Regions from separate parts of the Erwinia sp. AC075 genome, predicted to be linked through region 1. Evidence: predicted binding sites of a transcription regulator. Region 1 holds the regulator's gene; each other region holds the start of a gene.
What was found. Region 1 encodes PurR, which represses purine synthesis genes. Its sites were predicted from a motif close to CANGCAAACGTTTGCNTG; they were not measured.
Positions count from the first base shown of each region.

Region 2: the regulator PurR is predicted to act here: its motif matches at 8,812-8,829, upstream of glyA (serine hydroxymethyltransferase).
Region 3: the regulator PurR is predicted to act here: its motif matches at 2,660-2,677, upstream of purL (phosphoribosylformylglycinamidine synthase).

Region 1 covers NZ_CEEDEU010000001.1:1,615,063-1,626,708, forward strand. The annotation lists gene AC0IXH_RS07545 (TetR/AcrR family transcriptional regulator) at 1-523, shown strand, start outside; gene nemA (alkene reductase) at 568-1,671, shown strand; gene gloA (lactoylglutathione lyase) at 1,843-2,250, shown strand; gene rnt (ribonuclease T) at 2,356-3,003, shown strand; gene AC0IXH_RS07565 (NAD(P)-dependent oxidoreductase) at 3,052-3,897, shown strand; gene AC0IXH_RS07570 (Grx4 family monothiol glutaredoxin) at 3,951-4,289, opposite strand; gene AC0IXH_RS07575 (C40 family peptidase) at 4,662-5,501, shown strand; gene cydH (cytochrome bd-I oxidase subunit CydH) at 5,545-5,634, opposite strand; gene purR (HTH-type transcriptional repressor PurR) at 5,919-6,944, shown strand; gene punR (DNA-binding transcriptional activator PunR) at 6,993-7,904, opposite strand; gene punC (purine nucleoside transporter PunC) at 8,018-9,208, shown strand; gene cfa (cyclopropane fatty acyl phospholipid synthase) at 9,510-10,658, shown strand; gene AC0IXH_RS07605 (riboflavin synthase subunit alpha) at 10,719-11,369, opposite strand; gene AC0IXH_RS07610 (MATE family efflux transporter) at 11,600-11,646, shown strand, end outside.
Region 2 covers NZ_CEEDEU010000001.1:10,635-22,280, reverse strand. The annotation lists gene AC0IXH_RS00095 (IscS subfamily cysteine desulfurase) at 1-623, opposite strand, end outside; gene iscR (Fe-S cluster assembly transcriptional regulator IscR) at 754-1,251, opposite strand; gene trmJ (tRNA (cytosine(32)/uridine(32)-2'-O)-methyltransferase TrmJ) at 1,418-2,146, opposite strand; gene suhB (inositol-1-monophosphatase) at 2,265-3,068, shown strand; gene AC0IXH_RS00075 (nickel/cobalt transporter) at 3,134-4,138, opposite strand; gene AC0IXH_RS00070 (DUF1007 family protein) at 4,129-4,761, opposite strand; gene csiE (stationary phase inducible protein CsiE) at 4,915-6,183, shown strand; gene AC0IXH_RS00060 (3-phenylpropionate MFS transporter) at 6,184-7,320, opposite strand; gene glyA (serine hydroxymethyltransferase) at 7,445-8,698, opposite strand; gene hmpA (NO-inducible flavohemoprotein) at 8,955-10,139, shown strand; gene glnB (nitrogen regulatory protein P-II) at 10,214-10,552, opposite strand; gene glrR (two-component system response regulator GlrR) at 10,695-11,646, opposite strand, start outside.
Region 3 covers NZ_CEEDEU010000001.1:884-8,798, forward strand. The annotation lists gene yfhb (phosphatidylglycerophosphatase C) at 1-455, shown strand, start outside; gene tadA (tRNA adenosine(34) deaminase TadA) at 496-1,011, shown strand; gene mltF (membrane-bound lytic murein transglycosylase MltF) at 1,039-2,496, opposite strand; gene purL (phosphoribosylformylglycinamidine synthase) at 2,766-6,656, shown strand; gene AC0IXH_RS00030 (sensor histidine kinase) at 7,247-7,915, shown strand, end outside.

The sequences.
Region 1 (11,646 bases):
CTTCAATGGCATGGGATTGATCGAGCTGTTGAAAGTGGCTGAAGTGCCAAAAGGATCGTTTTATCACTACTTCCCCTCAAAAGAGGCGTTTGGAGTAGCGATGCTTGAACGTTATTTTGCCGTTTATCATCAACGTCTTCAGGCGTTTCTGGATGATCATCAGGGCAATCAACGCCAACGCATCCTCGATTATTACCAGCAATCGTTGAATACTTTCTGTCAGGAAAGTGCCTTCGCAGGTTGCTTATCAGTGAAACTGTCAGCTGAAGTGTGCGATCTGTCTGAACCGATGCGTATCGCACTAGATGCCGGTTCTAAAGCGCTGATCGCCACGCTAAAGCAGGCAGTTGAACGTGCGGTGCAACAAGGAACACTGACTCTGGTCAACTCCTCTGAAGCCTGCGCACAGAATCTTTATATGCTGTGGCTGGGTGCCAGTCTGCAAAGTAAAATCTCCCGTGACAGTTCGCCGCTGGTGAATGCGTGGGAGGAGATGACGCGGATGCTGCCAGAACCACATTAAAAAAAAACACCATGACTAGTCGACCGGTCTACCAGGAGTAAGTAATGGAATTGAAGAAGCTGTTTACCCCGTTAAAATTGGGTGCGATCACCGTTCCGAACCGCGTATTTATGGCGCCACTGACTCGCCTGCGTAGCATTGAACCGGGTGATGTCCCAACGCCGTTAATGGGCGAATACTATCGCCAACGCGCCAGTTCCGGACTGATCATCTCTGAAGCAACCCAAATTTCTGCCCAGGCCAAAGGCTATGCCGGTGCGCCTGGCCTGCACTCTTCCGAACAGATTGCTGCCTGGAAAGCGATTAACGCCGGGATCCACCAGGATGGCGGTCACAGCGCAGTACAGCTGTGGCACACCGGCCGTATTTCGCATACCAGCGTGCAACCAGAAGGCAAAGCGCCGATCTCCTCTTCTGCTATCAATGCAGAAACCCGCACCTCGTTGCGTGATGAGCAAGGTCAGGCTATCCGTGAAGCGACGTCCACACCACGTGCCCTTGAGCTGGATGAAATTGCGGGCGTCGTCGCTGATTTCCGCAAGGCGGTGGAGAATGCCCGTGAAGCGGATTTCGATCTGGTTGAACTGCACTCTGCACACGGTTACTTAATCCACCAGTTCCTGTCCCCGGCCTCCAACCAGCGTAACGATATCTATGGCGGCAGCGTTGAAAACCGCACCCGCTTTGCGCTGGAAGTGGTTGATGCCGCGATCGCAGGCTGGAGCGCGGATCGTATTGGTATCCGTATTTCTCCGCTGGGCCCATTCAACGGCCTGGACAACGGTGAAGATCAGGAAGCTGCAGCGCTGTATTACATCGCTGAACTGGCTAAACGTAACCTGGCCTATCTGCATATCTCCGAGCCCGACTGGGCCGGTGGCAAGCCGTACAGCGAAGCCTTCCGTAAAGCGATTCGCGCGGTGTATCCCGGCGTAATTGTTGGTGCAGGTGCCTACACGGCGGATAAAGCCGAAGACCTGATCGAAAAAGGGCTGATTGATGCCGCTGCCTTTGGCCGCGTGTACATCGCTAACCCGGATCTGGTAGAGCGTCTGCGTGAAAATGCCCCGCTGAACGATCCTCGCCCTGAGCTGTTCTACGGCGGCGGCGCGGAAGGTTATACCGACTACCCAACCCTCGCGGGCTGATACCCGATTGCGTGATAAACAGGCTGCGCTGAGCGCGGCCTTTTCTTTTATCACCGCAAGTTGATGAATTTCCCGGCAGACAGAGCCTTCTGATTACCCTGCGGGCAAATCGTCGCTATACTTATTTTTTCCCCGTTATCGGATGATGACGTTTTACACCAAGAGGATGTTATGCGCTTACTTCACACCATGCTTCGCGTTGGCGATCTGCAGCGTTCCGTTGATTTTTATACCAAAGTGCTGGGTATGCGCCTGCTGCGTACCAGTGAAAACACCGAATATAAATACACTCTGGCGTTTGTGGGTTACACCGATGAGAGCGAAGGCGCTGTTATCGAACTGACTTACAACTGGGGCGTAGACAGCTACAACCTGGGCGACGCTTACGGCCACGTCGCGCTGGGCGTTGATGATGTTGCAGCGACCTGCGATCGTATTCGCAATGATGGCGGTAACGTCACCCGTGAAGCTGGCCCGGTTAAAGGTGGCACCACCATCATCGCCTTTGTTGAAGATCCGGACGGCTACAAGATTGAACTGATTGAGAACAAGCACGCTGGCCACGGCCTGGGTGATTAATGTTCCGGGGTGCCATAATGGCACCCTTCTTCCCCCTTCCCCTGCTGCATCTCGTGGTGAAATTTGCCATAATGCGCGCTGCATTTTTTCGCCAATGAGATCCTGATGTCTGAATCGAACGAACTGAACGCCCTCAGCAGCCGTTTTCGCGGTTTTTATCCGGTAGTAATTGATGTGGAAACCGCCGGTTTTGATGCGAAGACCAACGCATTACTGGAAATAGCCGCCGTCACCCTGAAAATGGATGAGAATGGCTGGCTGGAGAAGGACGAAACGCTCCATTTCCACGTTGAGCCGTTTGAAGGTTCCATTCTGCAACCCGAAGCATTGGCTTTTAACGGTATCGATCCGTCGAATCCGCTGCGCGGTGCAGTGAGTGAATATGATGCCCTGCATGCCATTTTTAAACTGGTGCGCAAAGGGATTAAGGATCACGGCTGCAATCGCGCCATTATGGTGGCCCACAATGCCACCTTCGACCTTAATTTCACCAATGCCGCTGCTGACCGTGCAGGGTTAAAGCGCAACCCGTTCCACCCCTTCGTGACCTTCGATACGGCGGCACTGAGCGGACTGGTGCTGGGACAAACCGTGTTGGCCAAGGCCTGCGCCGCTGCGGGAATGGCCTTTGACAGCAGCCAGGCACACTCCGCGCTGTACGATACCGTGCAGACTGCCGACCTGTTCTGTGAACTGGTAAACCGCTGGAAACGCCTCGGTGGCTGGCCGCTGCCGATCGCAGAAGAAAGCTAGCCTGCTAACTTTCAGCCATACTCTGCTGACCTAATGTGGAGATGCTGAATGAAAACAATTGCTGTCGTTGCGCCCGGTGCCATGGGATCTGCCATTGCCGGGCTGCTCACCCACCATCATCTTGAAGTGCTGACCTTAATCGAAGGTCGTTCCCAGGCAACAGCTGAACGCGCTAAACAGGCTGGGATGACGCCGGTCAGTGCGGAAGAATTGATGCGCGCCGATGTCATCCTCTCTATCGTCCCTCCCGCCTCAGCGGTGACGCTGGCGGAGTTTCTGGCTCCTCTGCTGAGTGCTGCCCAGACCAAACCCCTTTATGTCGACTGCAATGCCATCGGTGAAGATACCCTGAAACGGGTTGCCGCAACGATTGCGCCTACCCGCGCGGGGTTTGTCGATGGCGCGATTATCGGTCTGCCGCCGGCGTCCCCTGAAGATGAAAGTCCGCAATTTTGGTTTGCGGGCGATCGGGCTGACTCTCTGGCGGAACTGGAGAGGTTCGGATTGCGGGTCAAAATCATGCAGGCGCAGACTGGCGCGGCGTCGGCGTTAAAAATGTCCTACGCCGGGATCAATAAAGGCATCACCTTGCTGTCTGCGCTGATGCTGATTAACGCCAGTCGGGTGGGCGCTGCCGGAGCACTGCTTGAGGAAATGGAGGCGAGCCAGCCGGCACTGCTGGCGCGTTTGCGCAAGGCTATTCCGGATATGTACAGCAAGGCCTGGCGCTGGGCGCCAGAAATGGAAGAGATTGCGACGTTAAATGGCCGCGAATTGCCCGACGAGCCGCTTTTTCACGCCCTTGCCACCTTCTGCCGTCAGATGGCTGAGGATCAGCAACAAGGCGGAGATTTCACCGATCTGCTTAACGCTTTTCTGCAGCAGCAAAAATAAGCATAAAAAAAGGCAGGCGCTCATCACGCCTGCCTTTTCTGCTTCTGACGGGCTTATTCAGCGGCGTCAGAAGGGTATTTTTGCGCGGTATCTTTAATCAGCTGCTGCAGTTCACCCTGCTGGTACATCTGAATAATGATGTCGCAACCGCCGACCAGTTCACCGTCAATCCACAGTTGTGGGAAGGTTGGCCAGTTGGCGTATTTAGGCAGCTCAGCACGAATTTCTGGGTTCAGCAGAATATCAACGTAGGCAAAACGCTCGCCACAGGCTGAAAGTGCCTGAACGGCCTGGGCAGAGAAGCCACAGCTTGGCAGTTTTGGTGAGCCTTTCATGTACAGCAGAATCGGGTTTTCTGCTATCTGGCGCTCAATTTTTTCAATAGTACTCATAAATGGCTTCCTTAATCGGATACTTCGTGTCTATTTATTGTAGCGACTGTGCGGGCCCGATGAAAACGACATTTTTTAACAGTTGGGCACGCCCTCAGAGCCGCCAGCGTGCAGGCGATAGCGTTAAAATAACATTTTCCTATTGCTTTCGCTGGATTAATGCATGAGAAAAGCACAGGTTTTGCGCAGATAAACAGCTGATTTGGCTAATTTTTACAGTTTTTACTTGCTCTGTATCATTGAAACAAAAAAGACCTTACCTTTTGTTAATGAGTTAGATTAGAATTGCAAAATGACGCTGCTGAAAGGCAGAACTCCCTGTTTCTGGCAAGCTGTGGCCTCTGGTCGTAGCACAAACTGTTAATGGTAACGATGCGTTTACTTATCACGCTCTTCATGCTGGCCTTTGCCCAGCTGTTTTTCAATATGGCGCACGCATCGCCACATGCCCCTATTAATGCAAATCATCATAAGGCAGATAGCGGCACGCCTGCCCGAGAGGATGAGCGACGTAAACGCCGACCGGTTAAAGCCAACAGCACCAAAAAAGTTAAAGAATCCACCAGCAAAAAATCTCGCTTAACCTCAGTACAAAAGTTGAAGCTTAAAAAGAAACCTTCGCTGCAAACCGCCTCTGTTCAGACTGCCCCGTTGCACTCCAGCAAATACAAAAAGAAAACCACCTTAAACGCCGGAAAAAAACGCTATGGCCGCCATCGTGGCAAGGTTGTCGATACTGCTGAAGAGCTGACGTCAGACTCTGTTTCTGCGCCATTAAAGTTAAGTAAAGCTCACCGCGCCCGCTATCAAAAAGCCCGTGAAACCGCGATGACCAAACTGATGGGCCAGCTGGGTAAACCTTACCAATGGGGCGGAACGTCGCCTAAAACCGGCTTCGATTGCAGCGGCCTGGTGTGGTATGCCTACAAGGATTTAGTGAAGTTTAAAATCCCGCGCACGGCGAATGAGATGTATCACCTGCATGATGCGGCTTCGATAAAGCGTGATGAGCTGGAGAAAGGCGATTTAGTCTTCTTCCGCATTAACGGGCGCGAGACGGCAGATCATGTTGGCGTGTATCTGGGTGGTGGGAAGTTTATTCAGTCGCCACGTACTGGCAAGGATATTCAGGTCAGCGCTCTGGCAGATGATTACTGGCAGCGCCACTATATTGGTGCCCGCCGGATGATGACGCCAAAAACCATTCGATAGCGGAAATACTCAGAGCCGATCGTCAGACCGGCCCTGTTTGCACTTAATGCATAATCGCGGTGAAGCTAAACGCCATAATCATCAACAGTGCGCAAACCGTGGTCAGTAAAGAGAACTTCAGATCGGTATCCATTTTTAATCCTAAATAGCCCTACAGTTTATGATGCCATCAATTTTCCCATACTTGACGGTAAAAATCTCGTTTTCTCTGCCAAGCCTTGTTAGAATTCTTTTTTTGTTGCGCAACGGCCCGCACCTTAAGGTGTTTAGCGGTCTTTAATCAGCGCTTTTTCCTTCCTGACGACTCCGGACAGCAACTAAAAAACGACTTCAGACGTCAGGTTTTCGATCTCACCAGGCAAACGATTAACAACAGGCTTATCAAACAGTTAAGATAGGCGCAGGAGTAGTTATTTCATGGCAACAATTAAAGATGTGGCAAAGCAAGCCGGGGTGTCCACCACCACCGTCTCCCACGTCATCAACAAGACCCGTTTCGTTGCAGAAGAAACGCGGGAAGCCGTGTGGGCCGCCATTAAGGCGCTCCACTATTCACCCAGCGCGGTTGCCCGTAGTCTGAAGGTGAATCACACCAAAACCATCGGGCTGCTGGCTACTTCGAGCGAGGCGCCCTATTTCGCCGAAATTATTGAAGCCATTGAAAACCGCTGTTTTGCCAAAGGCTACACGCTGATCCTCGGTAACGCCCACAATGATCTTGCCAAGCAGCAGGCCTATCTGTCGATGATGGCGCAGAAACGCGTGGATGGCCTGCTGGTGATGTGTTCCGAATACCCGGACGAGCTGATCACCATGCTAGAAGATAACCGCAATATTCCTATGGTGGTGATGGACTGGGGCAAATCGCGCGGTGACTTTACCGATACGGTAGAAGACAACGCCTTTGAAGGCGGTTATCTGGCTGGCCGTTATCTGATCGACCGTGGGCATCGAGATATTGGTGTCATACCCGGTCAGATGGAGCGTAACACCGGCGGTGGCCGTCTTGCCGGATTTATGAAAGCATTGTCTGAAGCGGGGATTACCTTGCGTGACGAGTGGCTGGTTCAGGGCAATTTCGAACCTGAATCAGGTCACCAGGCGATGCAGCAAATCCTCTCGCAGAAGCAGCGTCCAACGGCGGTGTTCTGCGGTGGCGATGTGATGGCGATGGGCGCAATTTGTGCGGCTGATGAGATGGGCCTGCGCGTTCCGCAGGATATATCGGTGATCGGGTACGATAACGTACGCAACGCCCGTTACTTCACACCGGCCCTGACCACGGTTCACCAGCCAAAAGAACAGCTGGGCGAAACCGCCTTCGATATGCTGTTAGATCGTATCACCAGCAAGCGTGAAGAACCGCAGACGATTGAAGTACATCCTACGTTGATCGAACGCCGTTCGGTTGCCGATGGTCCCTTCCTGGACTATCGCCGCTAGTCCCGCTCAGTGCTGAGGGCGAATTCTCCCTCGGCACACTATGTTGACTCAGGGCTCTTCCTTCAGCCATTCACTGTTCAGCGTGTCACTGTCACCCAGATAATCCAGCAACCAGCTCAGCGCCGGTGAAGCCTGCTGCTCAGACCAGCTCACGCAGCACGGACTGTCCGGAAATCCGCCTTCCAGCGTCAGTTCATGCAAAGCGCCCTTTTGCAGCAGCGGTTGCGCCAGATGGCCCGGCACCATCCCCACGCACAAGCCCGCCAGCAGGCAGTCAAACGCGCTTTCCCAGTCTGGCACCACCAACCGCCGCTGATTATCCAGCGTCCATGTGGTGCGTTTCGGCAAGGCTCTTGAGGTATCTTCCAGCACCAGTGAAGGCCATTCGCCAATGGCCTCTTCACTGGTTTCTGCGTGCTGACGTGCCAGCGGATGATCCGCGGCGACCACACAGCGCCAGTTGAGCGCGCCCATATTGCGGAAGGCGAAGCGGCCACCTACCGGGATAGCCTGTGTCGCGCCGATGGCAACATCCACCCGCCCATCGGCCAACGCATCCCAGACGCCGTTAAATACTTCTGCTGACAGATGCAGTTCCATATCCGGAAAGTGCCGATAAAAGTCGACTACCAGCTGTCGGGTGCGCTGAGATTTAACGATGCGATCGACGGCGATATTAATTTGCCCTCGCCAGCCGTTAGCGACCTGTTGGCACTGCCGTCGGGTGGCTAGCATTTTTTTGATGACACTGCGGCCCTCCTGGATAAATACCCGTCCCGCATCGGTCAGCACCACATCACGGTGGCGACGCTCAAACAACGGCACGGCAAGCCATTCCTCCAGCTGCCGCACGGTATAACTGATGGCTGAGGGTACGCGATGGAGCTCTGCGGCGGCAGCGGTAAAACTGCCGCTGCGGGCAACTGCATCAACCACTTCAAGGGAATGTTCTGACCACATAATCTGCCTGCAATATTTTTGAACGCAACCTGCAAATATTACCGTTTCACAAGCTGTATGGCACGCGATTACACTCTGCGGCGTTTCGTTCATCACAAATAAAGAGCAAAAGAATGCCTTCGAAAGGATTTATTGTTTACCTGGCGCTGTTAAGCGTGGCAGGTTTCCTCGCTACCGATATGTACCTGCCTGCCTTTGGTGCCATGCAACAAGACCTGCAAACCGATGCCGGGATCATCAGCGCCAGCCTCAGCCTGTTCCTGGCGGGTTTTGCCATCGCCCAGCTGTTTTGGGGTCCGTTGTCGGATCGTATTGGCCGTAAGCCTGTGCTGTTGATGGGTCTGAGTCTGTTCGCCGTCAGTTGTGGCGCGATGTGGTGGGTAGATTCTGCTGCTGCCCTGCTGGCGTTGCGCTTTGTGCAAGCGGTGGGGATTTGTGCCGCTGCCGTCAGCTGGCAGGCACTGGTTGTCGACCGCTATTCCGCCAGCCAGGCAAATCGCGTATTCGCCTCCATCATGCCGTTAGTGGCACTCTCGCCTGCGCTCGCGCCGTTACTGGGCGCCTGGTTACTCAACCATTTCAGCTGGCGCGCCATTTTTGTCGCGCTTCTGCTGGTCGCGGTGGTGCTGCTGATTTCCACCTTGTTCCTCGCGCCAACGGTGAAGAAGCCGGTGGTGGATGGCGTGAAGAAAATGGGCTTTTTCAGCCTGTTAAAATCGCCGGTTTACAGCGGTAACGTGCTGATTTATGCCGCCTGTTCAGCCAGCTTCTTTGCCTGGCTGACCGGTTCGCCCTTCATTCTTGGCAATCTTGGCATGTCTCCCGGTGACATTGGGCTGAGCTACGTGCCTCAGACGCTGGCCTTTTTGATTGGCGGCTTCGGCTGCCGCACGTTGCTGAAACACACTGAAGGCCGCTCCCTGCTGCCCTGGTTACTGGCAATCTATTCACTCAGCATTGTGGCTTTTTTTATCGCCGCGCAGATTGAAGATCCGTCTATGGTGGCGTTATTGCTGCCGTTCTGCGGTATGGCGTTAGCAAACGGTGCGATTTATCCGATTGTCGTGTCGAATGCCCTCTTACCTTTCCCGCAATCGAGTGGTAAAGCCGCTGCCCTGCAGAACACGCTGCAACTGGGTTTGTGCTGCATCGCCAGTCTGATTGTTTCCACATTTATCAGCACTTCGCTGTTCACCACCTCGCTGGTGATGATCTCGACTGTTGTTCTGGCAGGAATCGGCTATATTTTACAACGGGCGAAGGCGGAAAAGCTCGCTCTGGCGGACGCGCACAGCGGTCGCTAACAGCTTGATTCCAATTGGTTAGCACCCTAACAATAAACAATTGAATATTGCCTGGCGTGAGCATATACTCATTTCAGGCAACACAAAATAACAAGTTCGTCGCAATTTTTTGAGTCCTGACAAGGTGGTCAAGGTGTTATCCCGCGCGGCATTCGTTGCGCAACTCTGCAGGCACTATTCTTAACAATCCTCTGTAACGCCGGATATCAGGCGTACGGTTTATCCGTGCGTGTTCTCAAATCCTGTAGAAATTGTCTATTCTATTTCTCAGGTTTCAATCACACAGGGTGATGGAGAAGCTATGAGTTCATCGTGTATAGAAGAAGTGAGCCTGGTCGAGGATCATTGGTATCGAATCGTCCAGGAAATGCTACGCAATGCAGATATTGAGGTCAACGGCACACGCCCCTGGGATATCCAGATTAAAAATCCGGAGTTCTTCAAGCGCGTGATGCAAGAGGGCTCACTGGGATTGGGCGAAAGTTATATGGATGGCTGGTGGGAATGCGAAAATCTGGATATGTTTTTCCATCGCGTTCTGGTCGCCAAACTCGATCAACAACTCCCCCACCACTTTAAAGATACGCTCAGAATAGCTGCCGCCAGATTAACCAATCTGCAATCACGAAAACGCGCCTGGATTGTCGGTAAAGAGCATTACGATCTGGGTAACGATCTGTTCTCACTGATGCTTGATGATCATATGCAATATTCCTGTGGCTACTGGAAAGAAGCGCAAACGCTGGAAGAAGCACAGAATGCTAAATTAAAAATGATCTGCGATAAACTGCAATTAGCACCAGGCATGTCACTGCTGGATATTGGCTGTGGTTGGGGCGGACTGGCTGAATATGCCGCCAGAAATTACGGTGTCAGCGTATTTGGCGTCACTATCTCTGCTGAACAGCAGAAAATGGCTCAAGAGCGATGTGAAGGGCTGGATGTCACTATTCTGTTGCAAGATTACCGCGATTTAAACCAGCAGTTTGACCGCATATCTTCCGTAGGCATGTTTGAACATGTTGGACCTAAAAACTACGCCACCTATTTTGACGTGGTAAACCGCAATCTGAAACCTGACGGTATTTTCCTGCTTCACACCATCGGTGCCAATAAGACCAATGAACATGTTGATCCCTGGATCAATAAGTACATTTTCCCTAATGGCTGTCTGCCTTCAGTACGCCACATCTCTGAAGCGCACGAGCCGCATTTCGTTATGGAAGACTGGCACAACTTTGGTCAGGACTATGACACCACTCTGATGGCATGGCACGAGCGGTTCCTCGCGGCCTGGCCCCAGCTGGCAGAAAAATACGGTGAGCGTTTTAAACGGATGTTCGTCTATTACCTGAATGCCTGTGCCGGCGCTTTCCGCGCCCGCGATATTCAACTGTGGCAGGTGGTCTTTACCCATGGGGTTGAGGGCGGTTTACGCGTCCCGCATTAAGATCACCCAGATAAAAAAAAGGCTGACAGGATGAATTGTCAGCCTTTTTTATTTTATGGGCTACTCATCAAGTTCTGAGGCTGCCGCAGCAAGCAGAGCCGCTTCACGTTGAGCCAGTACCCGTTCAACGGTTTCGACAATCGCCTGGGTATGAGGATCGATTTCAATATTTACCCGATCGCCCAGACGTTTCGCGCCCAGCGTGGTTCTCGCCAGCGTTTCAGGAATAAGGTGGACACAGAATTTAGTTTTAGTCACTTCACCCACCGTCAGACTGATCCCATCAATGCCAATAAAGCCTTTATGAAGGATATATTTCATCTGCTGAGCGTCCTGCGGCTTAAACCAGATTTCGCGATTATTCTCAGAAGTAATTATTTTGCTGATTTCTGCGGTGGTCATAATGTGCCCGGACATCAAATGACCGCCAATTTCATCGCTGAATTTTGCCGCACGTTCAACGTTAATCGTATCGCCGACGTTAAGGTCGCCAAGATTAGTAATACGCAGTGTCTCTTTAACCAAATCAAAACTGACGCGATCGCCCTGCACTTCAGTTACCGTCAGGCAGCAGCCATTGTGAGAAACAGATGCGCCCAATTCCAGACCCGGCAACAATTCAGTCGGTAAGCGGACGATATGCGTGCGGAAATTAGGTTTCTCTTCAATTGCCAGCACCTCTGCGGTGCCCTGCACAATACCGGTAAACATAGTCATGGCCTCAATAATTGAATTCTTACGCTAGTTTGCCCTGGCTAAGTGAGAAAACCAAATGCAACCGGATGATTTAGCGTGACATGAAGAGCTATTCTTAACGCGAATCATTGGCTATTTCCTCTGCGATCATTACACTGTGCGGCCTGCCCTGCTGATAATTCGCCAAAATAACGTTTTTTGCCTTCGCAGAGCCCCTTCCTCCAGTTAATTCAATAGGTGTATAAGTGCAGAAGTACCTGACAGAGGCGCGTCAATTATTAGCGCTGGCAAT
Region 2 (11,646 bases), 1.6 Mb from region 1:
TAAATTTTATGCGCAGAAAATGACATCAGATCGACTGGGATCTGGGTGACATCGACCGGTAATTTACCGACGCTTTGCGTCGCATCAACATGGAACAGAATACCGCGCGCCTGGCAAAGCTCAGAAATTTTGCCAATGTCCTGCACCACGCCCGTTTCGTTGTTCACGTGCATGATCGACACCAGGATGGTGTCATCGCGCATCACCGACTGCAGCAGATCCAGGTCGATCACCCCGTTGCTGGCAGGTGCCAGGTAAGTGACTTCGAACCCTTCACGTTCCAGCTGAATACAGGTGTCCAGCACCGCTTTATGCTCGGTCTGGCTGGTGATGATGTGCCTGCCCTTCTCCTGATAGAAGTGAGCAATGCCTTTGATCGCCAGATTATCGGATTCGGTCGCGCCGGAGGTGAAGACGATTTCGCGCGGATCGGCGCCAATTAATTCGGCCACCTGATTACGGGCGATATCCACCGCTTCTTCGGCTTGCCAGCCAAAACGGTGAGAACGGGATGCGGGATTACCAAAGGTGCCGTCGAGCGTCAGGCACTTGATCATTTTCTCGGCTACGCGAGGATCGGCAGGGGTGGTTGCAGCGTAATCAAGGTAAATCGGAACCTTCATTGCTTTTGAACTCCATACATCATGCTAAATGTAAGTCATTCAATGCGACCCGATAAGGTTATCACCCTGCCGCCACCGGCTGAAACTATCAACCGGTGAACGACAGGAGACAGGTTCGCGTTAGCGACAATCAGGCACGCAGATTGACGTTAATGGTTTCATGCACGCGGCCATTGGACACGCGCGCTTTTTCAGTATTGTTCTGACGGTCAGCCACTTCCAGGATTTCCTGGTTGTTAACCAGCTCAGCCAGTGAAATGTTGTTCAGGAAGTCGCTGATACGCTCGCTCAGGTCACGCCACAGCACGTGAGTCAGGCAGCGTTCGCCACCCTGGCAGCCTTCTTTACCCTGACACTTAGTCGCATCAACGGATTCGTCAACCGCCGTAATCACGGCACCGACCGCGATCGCGTCAGAGCTTTTACCCAACAGGTAACCACCGCCTGGACCACGTACGCTAGCCACCAGGCCATTTTTGCGCAGGCGTGAGAACAGCTGCTCCAGATAAGACAGGGAGATGCCCTGACGTTCTGAAATATCAGCTAACGGCACAGGCCCCTGATGGGAGTGAAGTGCAACGTCGAGCATAGCAGTAACGGCATAACGGCCTTTGGATGTCAGTCTCATGGCGTAAACGACCTCAGTAATTACCCTGGTTGGGTGTTAACAAAATATGCCTGAAGTCTGCCATTCCCGACTAAATTGGTCAAGTATTTAACCTAGTAAAACACTCAACTATTTAACCAACCGTTTTAGTCAACTATTACCCCCGCAAACCGGGGGGTAAAATAGTCTACTTTTCGCCCTTTGGCTTTTGCAGCGAAGAGAGCATGCCGCGCAGAATATTCAGTTCATCGCGCTCCGGGCGGGCTCGAGTGAACAGGCGACGCATTTTACTCATCACCTGGCCAGGGCTGCCTTCACGGATAAAGCCGCTGTGGGTCATCATCTGTTCCATATGCTGATAGAAGCGCTCAAGGTCATCGACCAGCGGATATGGCGACTCTTCGTACTCTGGCTGCACGGTTTCCTGCGACTGTAAAAACGCCATACGCACTTCATAAGCGATGATCTGCACCGCCATCGCCAGGTTCAGCGAGCTGTATTCCGGGTTAGCGGCGATTGCCACGTGGTAGTGACATTTCTGCAGCTCTTCATTAGTCAGACCCACGCGCTCGCGGCCAAAGACCAGCGCGACCGGCGCCTGCTGACCTTCCTGCACGCTTTTGATCCCGCATTCGCGCGGATCCAGCATCGGCCACGGCAGCGAACGGGAGCGGGCACTGGTGCCAACAACCAGACTACAGCCGGCCAGGGCTTCATCGAGGGTGTCAACAATGTGGGCTTCGCCGATCACATCGCTGGCACCCGCCGCCAGGGCGATAGCCTGGGAGTCAGGCTTGACGAGAGGGTTAACCAGATAAAGGTTGGTCAGTCCCATGGTTTTCATCGCGCGGGCGACGGATCCCATGTTGCCGGTGTGAGAGGTTTCAACCAGCACGATTCGGATGTTTTGCAGCATAGGAGTTCAGGTCAGTGAGATAATTTGAGGATGCTATCATATTTTCAGGACATTTTACGATCTCCCTGCTATAATCCGCGCCGTTTTCCCGTTCTTTAACATCCAGTGAGAGATAACGATGCATCCAATGCTCAACATTGCCGTGCGCGCTGCGCGCAAGGCCGGAAATTTAATCGTCAAGAATTACGAAACCCCGGACGCTGTCGAAGCGAGCCAGAAAGGCACCAACGACTTCGTTACCAATGTTGATCGCGACGCTGAGCGCCTGATTATTGAGGTGATTCGCAAGTCCTATCCGAAGCACACCATTATTACCGAAGAGAGTGGTGAATTAGCCGGTGAAGACGAGGATGTACAATGGGTTATCGATCCACTGGATGGCACCACTAACTACATCAAACGCCTTCCTCATTTCTCTGTTTCTATCGCCGTGCGCATTAAAGGCCGCACTGAAGTCGCCGTCGTTTACGATCCAATGCGCAATGAGCTGTTCAGCGCCGTTCGTGGACAGGGCGCGCAGTTAAACGGTTACCGCCTGCGCGGCAGCACCGCTCGCGACCTGGATGGCACCATCCTGGCAACCGGCTTCCCATTCAAGCTGAAGCAGCACGCCACGCCTTACATCAACATCGTAGGCAAGCTGTTCACCCAGTGTGCGGATTTCCGTCGTAGCGGTTCTGCTGCCCTGGATCTGGCCTACGTGGCGGCTGGCCGTGTTGACGGTTACTTTGAAATTGGCCTGAAGCCATGGGATTTCGCGGCCGGTGAACTGCTGGTGCGTGAAGCAGGCGGCCTGGTGACTGACTTTGTTGGTGCACACGGTTACCTGACTTCCGGCAACATTGTTGCGGGCAACCCACGCGTCGTTAAAGCGATGCTGGCTAACATGCGTGAAGAACTGAGCGAAGCGCTGAAGCGCTAGGTTCCCGTTCGGGACCGTTCAGTGACAAAAAGGCGGAGCTCAGCTCCGCCTTTTTTGCTTTCAGATTAGCCTAAAAACATTGGTCTTATGCCGCCGGACATCGCCGGCGTGGCGCTAAGCCACAGCATGATGCCGACCGCGACCAGCAGCACGCCTCCCACCAACGACAATCCTGACCAGCCGACTTTCTGCCAGCCCGCAGGAGAGGCGCCACGGCTGAGTTTTAGCGCCAGCGCTCTGGAAACCTGCACCAGCAAGGCCATCGCCGAAACGGTTAACGCCGTCCCCACCGCCATCGCCAATGCCGACAGCACGCCCCAGCCATAAACACCAATCACTTTTGAAAACAGCAGCATCATGATTGCCCCGGAACAAGGGCGCAGTCCCATCGAAAGCACCACGATCGCTTTGGTTTTGCCATTGACCGCTTTATCCAGCATCTGGCTGTCCGGCACATGCTGATGCCCGCAACCGCAGCTGTCGCTGTGTTGATGCCCCACCGGCACGATCCGTTGAATCCTCATCGCTGGCAAGGGCCGTAAGGCTTGCCAGATTTTGCGCAGCGCGCGCCAGCACAGCCAGAGGCCCAGTCCGGCGACCATCAGATAACTGCCCTTCTCCAGCCAGTAACTGCTGAGATGCAGCTGGCGGGATGAGAGGCCGAGCACCACCAGCATCACGGTGACCAGCAGGATGGCCACCCCGCCCTGAACCACCGCCGCGGCCAGCGTCAGCTGCAAACTGGTTTTGACTTTCGTCGGATGCGTGGCAAGAAACGTGGCGATCACCACCTTGCCATGCCCCGGCCCCAGCGCATGCAGCACGCCATACATCAGGCTGAATCCCATCAGCGCCAACCCCGCCTGATGCGGATGGCTGGCCACCTGCTGCAGCAACACGGTCATCTGTTGATGCAGCGTTTTCTGCCACAGAATGCTTTGCAACAGGATCTGCGGCCAGTGTTGCCAGACCGTGAAACCTGCGGCAATAAACAGCAGCAGCACAACATAGAGCGGCCACGCTTGCAGCCAGCCACGTTGCGGCCGGGAAGTTATGGCATTTACTGACATGTCAGGGTCACCGTCTGCGCGAACTGTTGCCCCAAATCCATATCCTCTGGCGGCGCGTCGGCTTTATCCAGCGACAGCGCATAGGCCTGCATCGACGCATCCGGTTTCGGCGTTTTCAGGGTGAAGGTACAGCGCTGCGCCAGCTCAGGGGGAATGTGCAGGGACTTTTCGGAATCGTAATACATATCAACGAAGTAACTCGGGTCAAAGGTGGTAAAGACATACGTCTGGCTGGCCAGCGGCTGCGGTTCGCCCAGCGGTAAAACATAGTCCAGCACCGCCTTGTTTCCCTGCCTGGAGAGATGGTATTCCGGCGGTAAGTTATCGAACTTCACCGGTTTGCCCTGATGCCAGAACTCACTGAAATAATGCTGTCCGAGCACGTTGGCCATCACCTCTGCCGCCAGCTTTTTCCAGACTACTGAATCGGGTTTGGCCTTACCGGCGTCGTACAGCAGATCGGCCGAGGTAATCTCATCCATCACCCAATGCATTTTCAGGCCAGTGATCTTATCGTCCTGATGCACTAGCGTTGCCTGCATATCAATAAAGCTGTGCGGATGGGCCCACGCGTGCGGTGCCAGACACAGGCATAATGCCCCGATTAGCCGCCCAACAATAATGTTATAATGTAACAAATTCAATTCCCTCTGCTGTTCAGGCAAAAATTCTGTGACCTGCCTAGAAAGCTATAAATAAAACTGGCCGCACCACGCTGCCACCGGCAGCAATCACGCTATGCTTAGCGATGTTACTTTTCACTGGGATTGCCGACGATGAGTTTACCCTCACCCGAGCCTTCAGCTTTCTCCAGTCCGCAGCGTCATTGTCATCTGCTTTTATTGCTTTATCTCCCTGAACTTCCCGTGACTCTTGAGGTGATGAGTCAGATTAACGGGGTGGATCGGTCGGTTACCCGGCAAGATATAGCGGAGGTCGAAGCAGAAATCCAGCGCTATCACCGCCTCGCCCTGCATCAGGATGCCGCGGGGAAGTGGCAGATAAGCGGTGCGGAACTGGACCAGCGGTTGTGCCTGTTTCACTGGTTACGTCGGGCATTGCGGCTGACACCGGATTTTGTGAAGCAACATTTTGCCCCGCACGTTAAGCAGCAGCTTAAACAGAAGCAGATTGAGAAGGTGCTTTATGATGAGCGAAACCTTCTGGCGTTGGTGCAACATTGCGGCCAGAAGCTCGCACGCCAGTTCACCGAGCGGGATCGCCAATTCTTGCAACTGCTGATGCAGCATTCACTGTGCCGGCAATCACGCACGGAATTCAATGACGCGCAGCAAAGCTGGCTGGCGGCAAAAATCGAACATCAGGTGGCGGAGGAAGTGGTTCGTCACTGGCAAAAACGCTGCAAAACGGCCCCCGATGGCAGTGAAACCTGGCTGTTTGCCCTGCTGTTCAGTCAGATGCACGCACCCAGCGCTGATGATGCCCACCATGATTATGAACATCAACTGCTGGACGCGGTGCGCCAGTTAATCGATCGCTTTCAGCAGCTTTCGGGCATGCGCTTCAGTGATGATAAGGGGCTGGCCGACCAGCTTTATACCCATCTGGCCCAGGCGCTGGAACGCTCGCTGTTTGGTGTCGGCATTGATAATAGCCTGACTGAGGAAGTGACCCGCCTGTATCCAAAGCTGTTGCGGACCACCCAGGCCGCGGTAGCGGAATTCGAGCAGCAGTATCAGCTGACCTTCTCGCAGGAAGAGATGGGGCTGATTGCGATAATTTTTGGCGCCTGGCTGATGCAGGAAAGTGCGCTGCAGGAGAAGCAGGTTTTGCTGCTTACCGGCAAGGATGAGGCGCTGGAGCGGGAAGTTGAGCAACAGGTGCGCGAGCTGACGCTGCTGCCACTGAATATCAAATACCTGGATGTGGCCGAGTATCAACGCAGCAGTGCGCCTAAGGGCATTGCGCTGGTGATTACTCCGTACGCCACACCGCTTCCCCTTTACTCGCCGCCGTTAATTCATGCCGAGCTGCCGCTGCAACCTCATCAGCAGCAGCGCATCCGGCAGCTGCTGGAGTCGTGATCAGCCGACCTTCGGTCGCAGGAACAGCGCAGGTATCACCACCATCGCCATCACCCAGAAGACGCCGCCGTGCAGATGCTGGAACAGCACGCCGCAAATCATGGTCATCACCGCAATACCGCCACCCATCGCCAGCGCCGAATAGACCGACTGCAGACGGATCACCTCTCCTCCCTCGCGCGTGGCAATAAAACGCATCGCCGCCAGATGACAAACGGTGAAGCTGCCGCAGTGCAGGATCTGCGCCACAATCAGCCAGGGTAACGCGGTGGTTGATGCCATCAGGCTCCAGCGTACCAGCGCACAAATCCCTGACAGCAACAGCAGGTCGCGCGCGCCCCAGCGACGGAACAGTCGGTTGCTGGAGGCAAAGACAATGATTTCGGCCACCACGCCCAGCGACCAGAGATAGCCGACAACGCTGGCTGAGTAGCCGGCTTCCTGCCACCAGATGGCGCTGAAGCCGTAATAGGCGGCATGCGCGCCCTGCATCAGCGTTACGCACAGCAGGAACCGCCAGACGGCATTTTCCTGCAGCAATCGCTTCCAGTCAGCCCATCCGGCCGTTTCGGTCTGCTTCGCATTGCCTGTAGGCAGCACGGATGGCCGTAACAGCATGCCAGCAAACATCGCGGCAACGCCGATACACAACATCACCAGTATCGCCTGATAAGAGAAAGCATTGACCAGCACGCCGGTCAGCGCCGAGCTGATAACGAACGCCAGCGAGCCCCACAGGCGAACCGGGCCATAGGCCATTGAAATTTGCTTTTGCCAGGTCGCTGCCAGCGCATCGCTGAGCGGAACCAGCGGCGAGAAGAACAGGTTGAAGCCAATCATCACCAGCAGCAGCCAGATCCACGAAGTGCTGATCCAGAAGCTGAGCACAAAGCATAACGCCAGCACCGCCAGCAGGCGAAGCGCGGTAATCAGTTGCGAAGGATTGGTGACTCTTGAGGCGATGATCAGGCTGCCGAGGAATCGGGCGATCATGCCGCAGCCCAGCAGCAGGCCAATTTTCTCTGGCTGCAGGCCAGAGTCTTTCAGCCACACTCCCCAGAAAGGAAGCCAGACGCCATAGGCAAAGAAGTACGTGAAATAGCCCAGACCGAGCCAGTAAGCTGAACGAATCGCCATGTTCCCTCCGACAAAAGTGCGCGCTACTTTCTCAGAGGTCAGGCCTAAGATCAATTAACGGGACAGTATTGTCCCGTTAATGTGTTCCGGATCCCCTTTCGCGAGGGAAAGGGGTAACGCAACGTTATGCGTAAACCGGGAAGCGTGCGCAGATTTCCAGAACCTGCTTCTTCACACGTTCCTGAGTGCCTTCATCCGCGACGTTGTCCAGAATGTCGCTGATCCAGCCAGCCAGCTCGCGGACGTCAGCTTCTTTGAAGCCACGGCGAGTAACCGCAGGAGAACCAATACGAATACCTGAAGTCACAAACGGGCTCTTCGGATCGTTTGGTACGCTGTTTTTGTTAACGGTGATGTTGGCGCGACCCAGCGCGGCATCCGCTTCTTTACCGGTCAGGTTTTTGTCAACCAGGTCCAGCAAGAACAGGTGGTTATGCGTGCCACCAGAAACCACTTTGTAGCCACGCTCCAGGAACACCTCAACCATCGCTTTAGCGTTTTTAGCCACCTGCTGCTGGTACACCTTGAACTCAGGCTCCATCGCTTCTTTCAGTGCGACCGCTTTACCGGCAATCACGTGCATCAGCGGGCCGCCCTGGCCGCCAGGGAAGACAGCGGAGTTCAGCTTCTTGTACAGGTCTTCGTCGCCGCCCTTCGCCAGGATCAGGCCGCCACGCGGACCCGCCAGGGTTTTGTGGGTGGTGGTGGTAACGATGTGTGCATGCGGGAGTGGGTTAGGATAAACGTCCGCTGCGATCAGACCGGCAACGTGCGCCATATCAACAAACAGCCAGGCACCGATGCTGTCAGCGATTTCACGCATTTTCGCCCAGTCGCACAGACCGGAGTACGCGGAGAAGCCACCGATGATCATTTTTGGCTTGTGCTTCTGTGCCTGCGCCGCCAGATCGTCGTAATCGATTTTGCCGGTTTCATCGATGCCGTAAGGCACGACGTTATACAGCTTACCCGACAGGTTAACCGGGGAACCGTGAGTCAGGTGACCACCGTGTGCCAGGTTCATCCCCAGAATGGTGTCGCCCGGCTGCAGCAGCGCGGTGTAGACGGCGAAGTTCGCCTGGGAACCTGAGTGTGGCTGCACGTTCGCATAATCGGCACCGAACAGCGCTTTCGCACGATCGATCGCCAGCTGCTCAACGATATCCACATACTCACAGCCACCGTAGTAGCGCTTGCCCGGATAGCCTTCGGCATATTTGTTGGTCAGCTGAGAACCTTGCGCCTGCATAACACGCGGACTGGTGTAGTTTTCAGAAGCAATCAGTTCAATGTGCTCTTCCTGACGCACTTTTTCCTGCTCCATTGCCTGCCATAACTCGGCATCATAATCGGCAATATTCATATCACGCTTTAACATCCGCATCTCCTGACTCAGCTAACAAAATAATCGGTATCGATCGGCCCGTTTGGGCGAAGGCCAACAGTGTAAACTGTTTTACCTGCTTAGGGGTAGCCACAAAGCGCCCTTTTTACGCAATCGATTGGCTTCAGGACTGGCGAGGGTTGCCTAACCAAATGATGCCCCCGCCACTTAAAGGTGTATTTACAATGCGTGTTTATAAGTTATAAGATGCATTTAAAATGCATGTTTAAGCCCTCAAGGGAGTTCACCTATGTTAGACGCAAAAACCATTGCCACTGTGAAAGCCACCATTCCTGCCCTGCTGGCGACCGGCCCGGCGTTGACCGCCCATTTCTATGACCGAATGTTTACTCATAACCCCGAGCTGAAAGAGATTTTTAATATGAGCAATCAGCGCAACGGCAATCAGCGTGAAGCGCTGTTTAACGCCATCTGCGCCTATGCCAGCAATATTGACAATCTGGCTGCCCTGCTGCCCGCCGTGGAAAAGATTGCGCAGAAGCACACCAGCTTCGCCATTCAGCCCGCGCAGTATCAGATTGTCGGCCAGCATCTGCTGGCAACCCTTGATGAAATGCTCAGTCCGGGCGACGAGGTGCTGGATGCCTGGGGCAAAGCCTATGGTGTACTGGCGGGCGTGTTTATTCAGCGGGAAGAACAGCTTTATCAGCAGGCCGAGGAAAAAGTGGGCGGCTGGCGTACGCCGAGGGCGTTTCGCATCAGCGCCATTGAGCCGCAAAGCGAGGTGATCAAAAGCTTTATTCTCAGCCCAACCGATGGTCAGCCGGTGGCGGATTATCAGGCGGGTCAGTATCTTGGCGTCTGGCTGCAAGATAAGCGTTTTGCCAATCAGGAGATACGCCAGTATTCGCTGACCCGCGCGCCCAATGGCCGGGATTATCGCATTGCGGTGCGCCATGAACCGGGCGGCACGGTGTCTGGCTGGCTGCACCAGCATGCGCAGGTCGGTGATGAGCTGAGACTGGCCGCACCGGCGGGTGATTTCTTGCTGGCCGTCTCTCCTGAGACACCGGTCACCCTGATCTCCGCCGGCGTCGGCCAGACGCCGATGCTGGCGATGCTGGATGTGCTGGCCTCTCAGCAGCATCCTGCCCGCGTGCAGTGGTTCCATGCTGCCGATAATGGCAACAGGCATGCGTTTGGTGAGGAAGTGGCGGCTTCAGCACAACGTCTGCCCAACTTTTCGCAGCACCTGTGGTATCGCGATCCGCTGCCGCAGGATGCCGGACGTTTCGACAGCGCCGGCGTGATGAATTTACTGCCGCTGGAGAGCCAGCTTAGCGATCCGACAGGTCATTACTACCTTTGTGGGCCGTTAGGCTTTATGCAGCAGGTGGCGCAACAGCTGGTGACGCTGGGCATTGACAGCGCCCGCATCCATTACGAAGTGTTTGGTCCGCACAAGGTGCTGTGATCGGTCAGCCAGAAACGACATCGCCGCCCTGTAAAGGACGGCGATGTGATGGGCCAGACGGGAGAGGCGAAAAATCAGATCGCTTCTTCGTCTTCCTCGCCGGTACGAATACGCACCACGCGTGCCACATCAAAGACAAAGATTTTGCCATCGCCAATTTTGCCGGTCTGCGCGGTACGCATGATGGCTTCGACGCAGGTATCGACGATATCGTCAGCGATAACCAGCTCAATCTTCACCTTCGGCAGAAAATCGACCATGTATTCCGCACCACGATAAAGCTCGGTGTGTCCTTTCTGACGACCGAAGCCTTTCACTTCAGTCACGGTCATTCCAGTAATCCCTACTTCGGCCAGTGCTTCACGCACATCGTCGAGTTTGAACGGTTTGATTATGGCATCAATCTTTTTCATGGCAGACCCTTTTCATTCTCTCCGCGGCCGGAGAGTAATCTCTGTTCAGTATACGTGCAACGGACAGCTCCCGCTGCGCGGTCTGTCTCTTTTTCAGCGTGCTTAAGCTAACATATCTCAGCCGTGAAGCGGCACAAAAAAACTACTCTTTAAAATCAGAGGCATCCAGCTCGTGGCGGGATAACAGCTTATAGAATTCCGTGCGGTTGCGCCCGGCCAGACGTGCGGCATGGGTGACGTTGCCTTTGGTCATTTGCAGCAGCTTGCGTAAATAATTGAGTTCGAACTGGTTTCTCGCTTCCACGAAGGTCGGTAGCGCGGTGTTTTCGCCCACCAGCGCCTGTTCAACCAGCGCTTCACCAATCACCGGTGCCGAACTCAGCGCCACGCACTGTTCAATCACGTTGACCAGCTGACGGACATTCCCCGGCCAGCTGGCGGCCACCAGTCGCTTCATCGCGTCGGTCGAGAAACTGCGCACAAAGGGTTTGTGCCGCTCGGCCGCCTGCTTCAACAGATGATTCGCCAGCAGCGGAATGTCTTCTGAACGCTCATGCAGCGCGGGAATTTTCAGGTTAACCACGTTCAGGCGGTAGAAGAGATCCTCACGGAACTCTTTCTTTTCCATCGCTTTCGGCAGATCGCGGTGCGTTGCCGAGAGGATGCGCACGTTAATGTCCTGATCGTGGTTGCTGCCGAGCGGACGCACCTTGCGCTCCTGCAACACGCGCAGCAATTTCACCTGCAACGCCTGTGGCATATCGCCGATTTCATCGAGGAACAGCGTGCCGCCTTCGGCTGCCTGAAACAGACCTTCACGCTGGCTGACCGCGCCGGTAAAGGCCCCTTTGGCGTGACCAAACAGCTCCGATTCCAGCAACTGCTCAGGCAAGGCACCGCAGTTAATGGCGATAAAGGCTTTGCCGGCTCTTGGGCTGGCGGCATGGATCGCCTGGGCGAGGATCTCCTTGCCGGTGCCGCTCTGGCCATTGATCAGCACGCTGACATCCGACTGAGCGACCATTCTGGCCTGTTCTAACAAGCGCAGCATTACCGGGCTGCGGGTCACAATGCTTTCGCGCCAGGCATCATCA
Region 3 (7,915 bases), 1.6 Mb from region 1:
GGCCGATGAGCCTGCTGCTGTGGTCGATCACCTTTGGCCATAGCGAGGAAAGCCTGACGGCGAAGGAAAATGCCTTTGCGCAGTGGTTCCGTCAGCGCGTCACGGCCTTCCCGGTGGTTCAGCAACGGCTGACGGACTATCTGAACAGCTCGGATGCGGACGTCTGGTTAATCACCGGTTCACCGCAACGGCTGGTGGAGCAGGTCTATTTTGACTCGGCTTTCCTGCCGAAGGTAAAGCTGATCGCCAGCCAGATGAGCCGCGGTTTCGGTGGCCGGGTGCTGTCGATGCGCTGCCTGGGGCATGAAAAAGTGGCCCGGCTGGAAGAGAAGATCGGCACGCCGTTGCAGCTGTACAGCGGCTACAGCGACAGTAAGCAGGATAACCCGCTGCTGTTCTTCTGCCAGCACCGCTGGCGCGTCACGCCGCAGGGCGAGCTGCAACAGCTTGAGTAAAACAGGTATACTGTGCCGCGTTTTTTAGCTGGAGACTCAGGTGAGCGACAAAGTAAGCGATGAATTCTGGATGCGCCATGCTCTGATGCTGGCGCGTCGTGCCTGGGAAGAGGGTGAAGTGCCGGTCGGTGCGGTGTTGGTACAGGGCGATAAGGCGATTGGCGAAGGCTGGAACCGCCCGATCGGCCACCATGATCCCACTGCGCATGCCGAGATTATGGCGCTGCGTCAGGGTGGGAAAGTGCTGGAAAACTACCGGCTGCTGGACACCACGCTGTACGTCACGCTGGAGCCTTGCGTGATGTGCGCCGGGGCGATGGTGCATGGACGGATCGGCAGGCTGGTGTTTGGCGCAAGGGATGAGAAAACCGGCGCAGCAGGATCGCTGATCGACGTGTTGGGCCACGCAGGCATGAACCATCAGGTTAAGGTGGAAGAGGGGATGCTGGCGGAAGAGTGCGCGGGCATGCTGAGTGATTTCTTCCGTCACCGTCGCGCAGAAAAAAAGGCACTGCGCCTGCAACAACGCGAGCAGGCTGCCGAAGACGACCAGTGAGTTGCGGTCTGTTGCCCCTGAATGCCGTTAGTTCAGCGCAATTTTAGGGGCCACAGCCGGATAGCCTTCCCCCATCTCGGCTTCATAAGCCGCCTGCTGTGCCAGCTTCCGCTCCTGATCCTGCAAATAGCCCACCAGGCTTATCTGATACAGCCGGATGTTTTCCACGTAGTTATAGGCTTCCTGACCACGGGCATAGCCATAGTTGGTCTGACTGTAATAGCGTTTCTGGCTCAGCATCGGCAAACGCAGCTTCACATCTGCCCAGCTATCCGGATTTCCCTTCTGTTTTTCCGTTAGCTTACGGGCATCCAGCATATGGGCATAACCCATGTTATAGGCCGCCAGAGCAAACCAAATCTTCTCATCGTCTGGGATGGTTTGCGGCACTTTTTCCATCATTCGCACCAGATATTCACTGCCGCCACGGATGCTTTGCTCGGGATCGGTGCGGTCACTGACGTTCAGACTTTCAGCCGTGTTGCGGGTCAGCATCATCATGCCGCGCACGCCGGTCGGGGAGGTTGCCTGAGGATTCCAGTGCGACTCCTGATAGGAAATCGCCGCCAGTAAACGCCAGTCGATTTCGCTGGCATACTTTTCAAACAGCGGGCGAATATCCGGCAGCGTGCCATCAATGGCGCGCAGGAAGGTGCGGGTATCGACATAATCGAAGGTCCCCACGTGGCCGAGGTACTTCTCATCCAGACGGGCCATCGCGCCTTCTTCACCCATCTGATTAAAGTAGTCGAGCATCGCTGCATTCAGGCTGTCGTCCTGATCGCGCTGCATATACCAGGTAATCGGCTCTTCATCGGTAATATCAAAGGCGACCGCCAGCTGCGGATGGATGCGCTGGAGCAGGGCGATCGACACGGAATCCCCCACCGTGTAATCCAGTTTGCCATCGGCCACCGCTTCCAACAGGGTGTTCGGGCTCTGATCGGTCGAAATCGCCCAATCCAGATCGGGATACTGATTCTGCTTAATGCCGCGCAGGGTGGAAAGGTAGGCAGAGTCGGAGGCGACGGTCAGTCGGCCATGCAGCTCACCGAGGTTTTTTGGCCGTGGCTTACCCATCCGGTAAACCAGTTGCTGGGATACGGAGTAATAAGTGGGGCCAGTACGAAAGCGCGATTGACGTTCGCCGCTGTAAATTAAGCCTGCGGCCAGCACGTCAGCTTTATCATCTTCCAGGTCGTCAAACAGGTCACTGAGGTTTTGCCGGACGGTGATCTGCAGCTTCACGCCAAGATAATCAGCGAAGCGTTTCGCCAGCTCATAGTCCATTCCGGCTGGGGCTTTATTAATGGTGTAGTAAGTCAGCGGGGAAGTTAACGTGCTCACACGCAAAACTCCCCGTGATTTTATCTGCTCTATCTGGTCCTGTTGACCCCCGTACCAGGGGATCGATGGCCACAGTGCCAACGCAAGCAGCACGGTAACCAGGCCGATGAAAAGATAATTAATTTTCAGGCGTTTCAAATGGTTATCTCTCGATTGCTCTCAGGTTCTGTCTGTAACGGCAGTATTTGATGTCTATAATGGTTCCTGAGCGTGGGGCATTTTGCGCAACTCGGTGCCCCTGCGCAACTGAATTCAACCTGAATTGTGTGAATTTCAGCCAATTCCCTGGTGCGATTTATTCTGCGCAAACGGTTTCGTAACCGGTGGGGATTCTCTATAATACCGCCCGCTTTCCCTGTTGCGCCCAAAGAAGCGTCGCCCGGCGCTTCGAAGACGAGAGATCTTTGATGATGGAAATTCTGCGTGGTTCGCCCGCTTTGTCGGCATTTCGTATTACTAAATTGCTGGCCCGCTTTCAGGACGCTCACCTGCCGGTGAGTGACATTTACGCTGAGTACGTCCATTTTGCTGACGTCAGCACGCCTCTGGCTGCTGATGAAAAAGCCCGTTTACAGCGCCTGCTGAAGTACGGTCCCTCTCTCGCGGAACATACGCCGGAAGGGCGCCTGATCCTGGTGACACCACGTCCGGGAACCATTTCGCCGTGGTCGTCCAAAGCCACCGACATCGCGCACAACTGCGATCTGCCTCAGGTGCTTCGTCTGGAGCGCGGTCTGGCTTTCTATGTTAAGGCCCCACAGCTGACCGACGCCCAGTGGTCGTTGCTGGCTGCGCTGCTGCATGACCGCATGATGGAAGTGGTCCTCAGCGATTTGAGCCAGGCTGAACAGCTGTTTGCTCATCACCAGCCTGCTCCGCTGCAAAGCGTCGACGTGCTGGGTGAAGGCCGTGACGCGCTGGATAAAGCCAACCGTAAGCTGGGTCTGGCACTGGCCGATGATGAAATCGACTACCTGCTGGCGGCCTTTGAAAAACTCGGGCGCAACCCGAACGACATCGAGCTGTATATGTTTGCCCAGGCGAACTCCGAGCACTGTCGTCATAAAATCTTCAACGCCGACTGGATTATCGACGGCGAGCAGCAGCCAAAATCGCTGTTCAAGATGATCAAAAACACCATGGAGAAGACCCCGGACCACGTGCTGTCTGCCTATAAAGACAACGCCGCGGTGATGGAAGGTTCTCAGGTGGGCCGTTTCTATGCGGACGCAGAAAAAGGGCTGTACGACTTCCATCAGGAAGAAGCGCACATTCTGATGAAGGTCGAAACCCATAACCACCCGACGGCGATTTCGCCATGGCCGGGTGCGGCAACCGGTTCAGGCGGTGAAATCCGTGATGAAGGCGCAACCGGACGTGGCGCGAAACCGAAAGCGGGTCTGGTTGGCTTCTCGGTTTCTAACCTGCGTATCCCAGGTTTTGAACAGCCGTGGGAAGAAGACTTCGGCAAACCTGACCGTATCGTCACCGCGCTGGATATCATGACCGAAGGCCCACTGGGCGGCGCGGCATTCAACAACGAATTTGGTCGTCCTGCGCTGAATGGCTACTTCCGTACCTATGAAGAGCAGGTCAACAGCCATAACGGCGTGGAGCTGCGCGGTTACCACAAGCCAATCATGCTGGCTGGCGGCATCGGCAACATCCGTGCTGACCATGTGCAGAAAGGCGAAATCACCGTCGGTGCCAAGCTGATCGTGCTGGGTGGCCCGGCGATGAACATTGGTTTAGGCGGCGGTGCAGCCTCTTCCATGGCTTCCGGCCAGTCTGATGCCGATCTGGATTTTGCTTCGGTACAGCGCGACAACCCAGAAATGGAGCGTCGTTGCCAGGAAGTGATCGACCGCTGCTGGCAGCTGGGTGAAGACAACCCGATTCTGTTTATCCACGACGTGGGTGCAGGCGGTCTTTCTAACGCGATGCCTGAACTGGTCAGCGACGGCGAGCGCGGCGGTCGCTTCAACCTGCGTGACATTCTTAACGACGAACCGGGTATGACCCCGCTGGAAGTCTGGTGTAACGAGTCCCAGGAACGCTATGTGATGGCGGTTGCGCCAGAGAAGCTGGAACTGTTTGCCGAACTTTGTAAGCGTGAACGTGCGCCATTCGCGGTGATCGGCGAAGCCACCGAAGAGATGCATCTTTCTCTGGAAGACAGCCACTTCGATAACAAGCCTATCGATATGCCGCTGGACGTGCTGCTGGGTAAAACCCCGAAAATGACCCGCGATGTCACCACGCTGAAAGCGCAGGGTGAGCCGCTGATCCGCGACAGCATAACGGTTGCGGATGCGGTGAACCGTGTTCTGCACCTGCCTGCGGTCGCTGAGAAGACCTTCCTGGTGACCATTGGCGACCGTTCGGTTACCGGTATGGTTGCGCGCGATCAGATGGTTGGCCCGTGGCAGATCCCGGTGGCGAACTGTGCGGTGACCACGGCCAGCCTCGACAGCTACTACGGTGAAGCGATGGCGCTGGGCGAACGTGCGCCGGTTGCCCTGCTGGACTTTGCCGCATCCGGCCGTCTGGCGGTGGGTGAAGCGTTGACCAACATTGCCGCTACGCAGATTGGTTCGCTGAAGCGCATCAAGCTTTCGGCTAACTGGATGGCCGCAGCCGGTCACCCGGGCGAAGATGCCGGTTTATATGAAGCGGTGAAAGCGGTTGGCGAAGAACTTTGTCCGGCGCTGGGCATTACTATCCCGGTGGGCAAAGACTCCATGTCGATGAAAACCCGCTGGCAGCACGGCACCGAACAGCGTGAAATGACCTCACCGATGTCGCTGGTGATCACCGCGTTTGCCCGCGTGGAAGACGTGCGCCGCACCGTAACGCCTCAGCTGCAGCCGCAGCAGGATAACGCGCTGCTGTTAATCGACCTCGGCAAAGGCATCAATGCGCTGGGCGCCACGGCGCTGTCACAGGTTTATCGTCAGCTGGGCGACAAGCCGGCAGACGTGCGTGACGCGCAGCAGCTGGCAGGCTTCTTCAACGCCATGCAGGTGCTGGTGGCGGATGGCAAACTGCTGGCTTACCACGACCGTTCAGACGGTGGTTTGCTGGTCACGCTGGCTGAAATGGCCTTTACCGGTCACTGCGGTGTTGAAGCGGATATCGCTGCGCTGGGTAACGATTCACTGGCCGCGCTGTTCAACGAAGAGCTGGGTGCCGTGATTCAGGTGGCTGCGGCAGACCGTGCTCAGGTTGAGCAGGTGTTTGCTCAACACGGTCTGGCTGACTGTGTGCACGTCCTTGGCAAGGCCGTTCAGGGCGATCGTTTCGTGATCACCTCTGGCGACTCTGCGGTGTACAGCGAAAGCCGCACCACGCTGCGTACCTGGTGGGCAGAAACCACCTGGCAGATGCAGCGTCTGCGTGATAACCCGGCCTGTGCCGATCAGGAACACGAGGCCAAGAAAAACGACCAGGATCCCGGCCTGAACGTGGCGCTGACCTTTAAGCCAGAAGAAGATATCGCCGCGCCATACATCGCGACCGGTGCGCGTCCGAAAGTTGCCGTGCTGCGTGAGCAGGGCGTTAACTCCCACGTTGAAATGGCGGCCGCGTTCCACCGCGCCGGTTTTGATGCGGTTGACGTGCACATGAGTGACCTGCTGGCAGGACGCCGTGGTCTGGAAGCGTTCCAGACGCTGGTTGCCTGTGGCGGCTTCTCTTATGGTGACGTGCTCGGCGCAGGCGAAGGTTGGGCGAAGTCGATTTTGTTCAACTCCCGCGTGCGTGATGAGTTCGAAACCTTCTTCCACCGTCCGCAAACGCTGGCACTGGGCGTCTGTAACGGGTGTCAGATGATGTCCAACCTGCGCGAACTGGTGCCGGGAAGCGAAGCCTGGCCGCGCTTTGTGCGCAACCAGTCCGAGCGCTTTGAAGCCCGTTTCAGCCTGGTGGAAGTGGCGGCAAGCCCATCACTGATGCTGGAAGGCATGGTGGGTTCGCGTATGCCAATTGCGGTATCGCACGGTGAAGGCTTCGTGGAAGTGCGTGATGATGCGCATCTGGCGACGCTGGAGCACAAAGGTCTGGTGGCATTACGCTTCGTTGACCACTTCGGTAAGGTGACTCAGCAGTACCCGGCGAACCCTAACGGTTCACCAAACGGTATTACCGCGGTGACCAACGAAAGCGGTCGCGTGACCATCATGATGCCGCACCCGGAACGTGTGTTCCGTACGGTGAGCAACTCATGGCACCCGGAAGAGTGGGGCGAAGACAGCCCGTGGATGCGGATCTTCCGTAACGCGCGCAAACAACTCGGCTAAGTCGGGTTTACAGGGCAACCCTCCGGGGTTGCCCTTTTACGTTCTGCCCACCTGTTGCAAAATTGCGACAGTGGCCTGTTGGCACTGTCGCCAATAAGTGACATCTAAGTTATTGATTTCACTCACTCGCTGAGTTTTATCCGAATAACGTTTCTATTCAGCGACAGTTTCTTTTGACCATCAGGTCCGGAACGCGCTGACTCCAGTTACCCCGCATTTATCTTTGTTATAGAAATCATTGTGTTAATGATTAATTATAAAATTGGCACGACTATTGCTAATATCTCTGCAGTGGCTCATTCACCTGGTTACGACAGCCCTGCGAAAGCGGTCAAGCGCTTCATAACAACCCGAATGACGCACAATACGGTGCCTGCCGTCCACCAAACCGATACAGTCCACTTTGTGGCTCTATCAAGCTTCGGACGCAACGTTGAGTTAGGCACCACCTAATTTTCTGTGATGACGGATGTCCTCACAGCGTGAATGGCAGATTCTTTGAATCTGCCATTTTTCGTTTTGGATCCAGGGCTTTCTTCCCGCGCGTCACTCAGCTAGCATCGTTGCAGCGTGCAAAATGAGAAACTCTTGTGAAAAAATGGCGTTTATTCCCTCGTTCCCTTCGTCAACTGGTATTAATGGCCTTTCTGCTGGTGCTGCTGCCTTTACTGGTGCTGGCCTGGCAGGCATGGGAAAGCCTGTCTGCGCTGAGCGAAAGGGCGGCGGATACCAACCGCACTACGCTGACCGACGTTCGTCGCAGCGAGGCGATGGCGCGAACCGCGCTGGAACTGGAGCGTAGCTATCGGCAGTACTGCGTGCTGGACGATCCGATGCTCGCCAACCTCTATCAGACCCAACGCACCAAATACGCGCAGATGCTTGATGCCCAATCCTCCGTACTGCCCGACAGCCGGATTGCCACCACGCTGCATAACGCCTTGGGCCAGCTGGTAAAAATCAGCTGCGATAACAGCAATCCAGTGAAGGCCGCTTCCGACGCGCTGGAGGCGTTCTCGACGGCAAATGCGCAGCTGGTTCAGTCGACGCGCGAAGTGGTTTTCTCGCGCGGTTTACAACTTCAGCGCGAAATTGCCGAACGCGGCCAGTATTTCGGCTGGCAGGCGCTGATATTGTTCTTACTGAGCCTGGGATTGGTGCTGCTGTTTACCCGAATGATTATCGGCCCGGTCAAGGCGGTTGAGAGAATGATTAATCGGCTGGGAGAGGGCAGACAGCTTAGCCACAACCTGGCGTAC